2 regions of the Lichenibacterium dinghuense genome follow, and region 2 is predicted to be linked to the other one. Evidence: predicted binding sites of a transcription regulator. Region 2 holds the regulator's gene; the other holds the start of a gene.

Region 1 (3,109 bases), 2.9 Mb from region 2:
TCGCGGAGGTCGGCGGTGCGCTCGGCCACGCGCTGCTCCAGCCGGAGGTTGGCGGTGGCCAGGGCCGCCCGCGCGCGGTCGACCGCGAGGCTCGCCCGCGCCTCGACGCGGCTCTGCCGCCGCGCCAGCGCCAGGAGGCCGAAGAGCGCCAGGATCGCGGCGGCGGGGAACAGCAGGAAACCCCACAGCCAGGCGCGCCAGCCGGCCTCCACCGCCGCCTCGCTGTAGCTCACCGTGAGGTAGACCGGCAGGTCGCCGACGCGCTGGTAGAAGCCGAGCCGCTCGGGCGCGGGGTCGTAGAGGCCGGCGACGGGCCGAGCCGCGACCGCCGCGCTCAGCGCGGGCAGCGACGTCGGCGCGATGGGCGGCACCTCGGGCAGGCGCACCAGCACCTGCCCGCCGCCGGGGCGGACCAGCGCCACATGGGCGTCGTTGGCCAGCTCCAGGCGGCGCCAGTATGTCAGGAAGTAGTCGAGGTCCGCCGTGGCGGCGGCCATGCCGCGGAATCGCCCGTCGGCTCCGACCAGCCGCCGCGCGATGAGGAAGGACGGCTTGCCGCTGACCTTGCCGACGATGGGGTCGCCGAGGATGAGGCCCTCGGCCCCGCCGCGCACCGCCGCGAAGGCCGGCCGGTCGACCAACGACACCTGCGGCACCGGGAAGGCCAGCGTGGCGGCCCGCAGGCGGCCGTCGGCGTCGGCGAGGACGAGGTCGCGGATGTAGGGCAGGACGTCGGACGTGGCCCTCAGCTCGTCGTGCAGCGAGCGCGACGCTTCCGCCTCGTCCCAGGGCATGTCGCTGAGCGACAGGGTGGCGGTGCGGAGCGCGAGGTCGCTCACCTCGAACAGGCGCGACGCGTGGTCGGCCAGCGAGAAGGCCGCGCCCTGGGCGGAGGCGCGCGCCTCGCGGAAGGCGATCTGGCGCTCGTGCGCGGCGATGTAGCCGGCCGTGCCGAGGATGAAGGCGAGCCCGCAGGCGCCGAGCACGAGGATGATGCGGCCCGACGCGGAGCGCGGACGGCGCAACGCCGGAGGGGCGGCCCAGCGCTTCAGCACGGCTTCGCGGCGGGTCCGGGGAGTGGGGGATGGGACAAGGGCGCTTTCCGGTCCGATGCGGGCCCGTGTCCTACCAGCTTCCGCGGCTCCGCCCAATCGGGCTCGCCGCGCGCCGTCCACCGCCGAACCATCCGCGTCGTCTTGACAGTGTCATCCGTGCCGCCTAGGTCAGGGGCGCGCTCTGGCACTCTCCCCGGATGAGTGCTAACAGCGGCACAGGATCAGGTTCTGCGCAACGGCGACCCGCATAGCACGGCCGCCCCGCTCCACGAACAGGAAGGTCTCCATGAATTTCCGTCCCCTGCACGACCGCGTGGTCGTCAAGCGTCTCGAAGGCGAAGAGAAGACCAAGGGCGGCATCATCATCCCGGACACCGCCAAGGAGAAGCCCCAGGAAGGCGAGATCGTCGCCGTGGGCCCCGGCGGCCGGGACGAGAGCGGCAAGCTTACCCCCCTCGACGTGAAGGCCGGCGACAAGGTGCTGTTCGGCAAGTGGTCCGGCACCGAGGTCAAGATCGACGGCCAGGATCTCCTCATCATGAAGGAGAGCGACATCATGGGCGTGGTCGGCTGAGCCTTCCGGTTCCCATCACGCTGAACCCCCGAACCAGGAGCTGACAGAATGGCTGCCAAGGAAGTACGCTTCTCCTCCGACGCCCGCGCCAAGATGCTGCGCGGCGTCGACATCCTCGCCGACGCCGTCAAGGTCACGCTGGGCCCGAAGGGCCGCAACGTCGTGATCGACAAGAGCTTCGGCGCGCCCCGCATCACCAAGGACGGTGTGACGGTCGCCAAGGAGATCGAGCTCGACGACAAGTTCGAGAACATGGGCGCCCAGATGGTGCGCGAAGTGGCCTCGAAGACCAACGACAAGGCCGGCGACGGCACCACCACCGCGACCGTCCTGGCCCAGGCCATCGTGCGCGAGGGCTCCAAGTACGTCGCGGCCGGCATCAACCCGATGGACCTGAAGCGCGGCGTCGACATGGCCGTCGAGGCGGCCATCAAGGACATCAAGGCCCGCGCCAAGAAGATCGCCTCATCGGACGAGGTCGCCCAGGTCGGCACCATCTCGGCCAACGGCGACAAGTCGATCGGCGAGATGATCTCGCAGGCCATGCAGAAGGTCGGCAACGAGGGCGTGATCACCGTTGAGGAGGCCAAGACCTCCGAGACCGAGCTCGACGTCGTCGAGGGCATGCAGTTCGACCGCGGCTACCTCAGCCCCTACTTCATCACCAACGCCGAGAAGATGGTCGCCGAGCTCGACGACCCCTACATCCTGATCCACGAGAAGAAGCTGTCGTCGCTGCAGGCGATGCTGCCGGTGCTCGAGGCCGTGGTGCAGACCGGCAAGCCGCTGGTGATCGTGGCCGAGGACGTCGAGGGCGAGGCGCTGGCCACCCTGGTGGTCAACAAGCTGCGCGGCGGCCTCAAGGTCGCGGCCGTCAAGGCTCCGGGCTTCGGCGACCGCCGCAAGGCCATGCTGGAAGACATCGCGATCCTGACCTCCGGCCAGATGATCTCCGAGGAGCTCGGCATCAAGCTCGAGTCCGTCACCCTGCCGATGCTCGGCCGCGCCAAGCGCATCCGCATCGACAAGGAGAACACCACGGTCATCGACGGCTCCGGCAAGAAGGAGGACATCGACGCCCGCATCGCCCAGATCAAGGCGCAGATCGAGGAGACCACCTCGGACTACGACCGTGAGAAGCTCCAGGAGCGCCTGGCCAAGCTCGCGGGCGGCGTCGCGGTGATCCGCGTCGGCGGCTCGACCGAGGTCGAGGTGAAGGAGAAGAAGGACCGCGTCGACGACGCCCTCAACGCCACCCGCGCGGCGGTCGAGGAAGGTATCGTCCCCGGCGGCGGCACCGCTCTCCTCCGCGCCAAGAAGGCCGTGCTGGCGCTGAAGAGCGACATCCCGGACGTGCAGTCGGGCATCAACCTCGTCGCCAAGGCGCTGGAAGCCCCGATCCGTCAGATCGTCGAGAACGCCGGCGTCGAGGGTTCGACCGTCGTGTTCAAGCTCGGCGAGAACTCCTCCGAGACCTACG
Region 2 (3,109 bases):
GGGAGGGCGACGACCACATCGCCGAGGGCGAGGAGAACGCCTGGGCCACCATCGCGCCCTCGCCGGTGGCCTTCGGCGGCGGGCTCGGCCGCGTGCCGCGCGAGATGACGCAGGGCGACATCGCCCGCGTGCGCGCCGACACGGTGGCGGCCGTGGAGCGCGCCCGCGACCTCGGCATCGGCTGGCTGGAGCTCCACATGGCGCACGGCTACCTCGCGCAGAACTTCTTCTCGCCGCACTCCAACAAGCGCACCGACGGGTACGGCGGCTCGGCCGAGAACCGCGCCCGCTACCTGTTCGAGCTGCTGGTCGCGGTGCGAAAGGTGTGGCCGGAGGACCGCCCGCTGACGGTGCGCCTCGGCGTGACCGACTTCGACGGCAACGACGCCATGCTGGAGGAATCGATCGCCCTCCTCAGGCGCATGAAGGCCGAGGGGCTCGACTTCGTGGATGTGTCGATCGGCTTCAACACGCCGGACGCCCAGATCCCCTGGGGGCCGAACTTCATGGCCGACACGGCGGCCCGCGTGCTGCGCGAGACCGGCCTGCCCGGCACCACGAGCTGGTTCATCTCCAAGCCCGAGGAAGCCGACGCCCTGGTGCAGGCCGGCAAGGTCGACCTCGTGATGCTGGCGCGCCCGCTGCTCGCCGACCCGCACTGGCCCTACGCGGCCGCGAAGAGCCTCGGCGTCGAGAACGCCGCCTGGGCGACGCTGCCGGCGCCCTACGCGCACTGGCTCGCGCGGTATCGCTGACGCCGCCGCGGGGCGCGGCTCACCGGCCGCGCCCCGCCTTGCCACGGCGCCGCGGGGGCGCCATGCTCTCCCCATGACCCCGATGATCGACGCCTCCACGGCCGGCGTGCTCGCGGCGCTGAACGAGCGCTCGCGCGAGATCTTTCGGCGCATCGTCGACGGCTACCTGCGCACGGGCGAGCCCGTGGGGTCGCGCCAGCTGTCGCGCCTCCTGCCGATGACGCTGTCGCCGGCCTCGGTCCGCAACGTCATGCAGGACCTGGAGGAGCTGGGCCTCGTCTACGCGCCCCACACCAGCGCCGGGCGCCTGCCGACCCAGATGGGGCTGCGCTTCTTCGTCGACGCGCTCCTGGAGATCGGCGACGTCGCCGAGGCCGAGCGCCGCCGCATCGAGGCGGACCTGCGCGCCGCCTCGAAGGACCGCACGCTGGAGAACGCGCTCGTCGAGGCGACGAGCCTCCTGTCGGGGCTGACGCGCGGCGCCGGCGTCGTCGTCACCAGCAAGGACAACGCGCGCCTCAAGCACATCGAGTTCGTGCGGCTGGAGCCCGAGCGGGCGCTGGCGATCCTCGTGGCGGAGGACGGCTCGGTCGAGAACCGCGTGGTGCTGACGCCGCCGGGGCTGCCGCCCTCGGCCCTGGTCGAGGCCGGCAACTACCTCAACGCCCGCATCCGCGGCCGCACGCTGGGCGAGGCCCGCGCCGAGATCGAGGCCGAGCGCTCGGCCGCGCAGGGCGAGCTCGACCAGCTCACGGCGCGGCTCGTCGACGCCGGGCTCGCGGGCTGGGCGGGCCTCGGAGGCGAGCGCCAGCTCATCGTGCGCGGCCAGGCGAACCTGCTCGACGACCTCACCGCGCTGGGCGACCTCGAGCGCATCCGCCTGCTCTTCGCCGACCTCGAAACCAAGACCGACGTGATCGACCTCCTCAACCGGGCCGAGACGGGCGAGGGCGTCCGCATCTTCATCGGCGCGGAGAACAAGCTGTTCTCGCTGTCGGGCTCCTCCATGGTGGCGGCGCCGTTCCGCGACGGGCAGCAGCGCATCGTCGGCGTGCTCGGCATCATCGGCCCGACCCGGCTCAACTACGCCCGCGTGGTGCCCATGGTGGACTATACGGCCCAGGTCATCTCTGGGTTGGTAAGAGGGCCCTACGGCTGACGGGCGCCTCGCGGAACAGCAGGGCGACGAGCAGCGCCAGCGCGGCGAGCGCCACGGCCGCGGGGGCGGGCTGGACGCGCCGCACCGGCTCCAGCACGGCGCCGGGCGCGCTGACGACCCAGATCAGCAGGGTCAGCGCCGCGTTGGCGCCGAACACCCACCACGCGCCCCGTCGCCAGACGCGATGCAGCAGCACCGCCGCGATCACGAAGAGCCCCGCCACGATGCTGTAGCTGCCGTGCACCGTCACGGTGCCGTGGCCGAACTCCAGGGTCGCGAAACACAGGCAGGACAGCGCCGTCAGCGCCGTCAGGGCCACGAAGCCGCGGTCGAGCACGGTCCTCGCGACGCGGGGGACGGCGAGCAGGAGCAGCAGCGGCCAGGCGAGATCGAACAGGCCGAGGGCGCGGAACACGTGCACGGTCTGGTCCACCCTGAGCGCGGTGCCGAGGGACACGAGGTCGTAGCGCAGCTTGCTCGGCGTGATGGCCCAGGTGTCGTCGCCGTCGACCAGCGGCACGCGCAGCCGCTCGTCGCGCAGGCCGGCGGCGAGGCGCCCCACCAGCGCGTCGAGGTCGCGATCGCCCCACAGCAGCTCCAGGTTCTCGATCCGGCCCTCGATCCAGGCGGCCGGGGTCAGTTTGGAATAGGATTCCCGGAAGGCGTCGAGGAGCGGCCCCTTGGCGGCGTAGTCCGCGCCCGTGAGGTGCATGCGGATCAGGCGCCCGTCGTTGGGGTCGACGAAGCGGCCGTAGGCCGACCAGGGCGCGAGGAGGCACAGCACGGCGCCCGCGGCCAGCAGCGCGCCGCGCAGGTCCAGCAGGCGCGAGGCCGCCACCAGGAAGGCGAGCGGGATCACCGCGAAGGCGACCGCGCCGTGCGACAGCAGCGCGAGCCCGGTGCCGAGGCCGAGGAGCAGCGCTTCGCCGCGCCCGGCGCGGCGGCGCGCCAGCAGGGCGGGCCCGAGCGCCGCGCAGCCGACGAACAGGAAGGCCGCGGCCAGCAGCTTCGGCCAGGCGTAGACGGATTCGTAGTAGCTGAAGCCCGACAGCGCGAAGGCCAGGGTGGCGAAGCGCGCCTCGCCCCGGCCGAAGCCGAGCGCGCGGCACAGGAGCCAGGTGCTTCCGACCGCGAGGGCCTGCAGCGCCGTGCCGAGCGCCCGGTAGGCCAGCTCCGGGTCGACCGCCCGCCACAG

The links. Region 2 encodes HrcA, which represses chaperone genes, less so after heat shock. Its sites were predicted from a motif close to GTTAGCACTCNCNNNNNGNGAGTGCTAAC; they were not measured.
Region 1: groES (co-chaperone GroES) is a predicted target of HrcA. The motif match lies at 1,236-1,264, and genes of this name have one in related genera.

What each region holds. Positions count from the first base shown of each region.
Region 1 is NZ_JAJLMN010000001.1:4,764,715-4,767,823, forward strand. It holds gene L7N97_RS22865 (sensor histidine kinase) at 1-1,055, opposite strand, end outside; gene groES (co-chaperone GroES) at 1,342-1,629, shown strand; gene groL (chaperonin GroEL) at 1,678-3,109, shown strand, end outside.
Region 2 is NZ_JAJLMN010000001.1:1,888,166-1,891,274, reverse strand. It holds gene L7N97_RS09160 (NADH:flavin oxidoreductase/NADH oxidase) at 1-755, shown strand, start outside; gene hrcA (heat-inducible transcriptional repressor HrcA) at 829-1,914, shown strand; gene L7N97_RS09150 (hypothetical protein) at 1,880-3,109, opposite strand, start outside.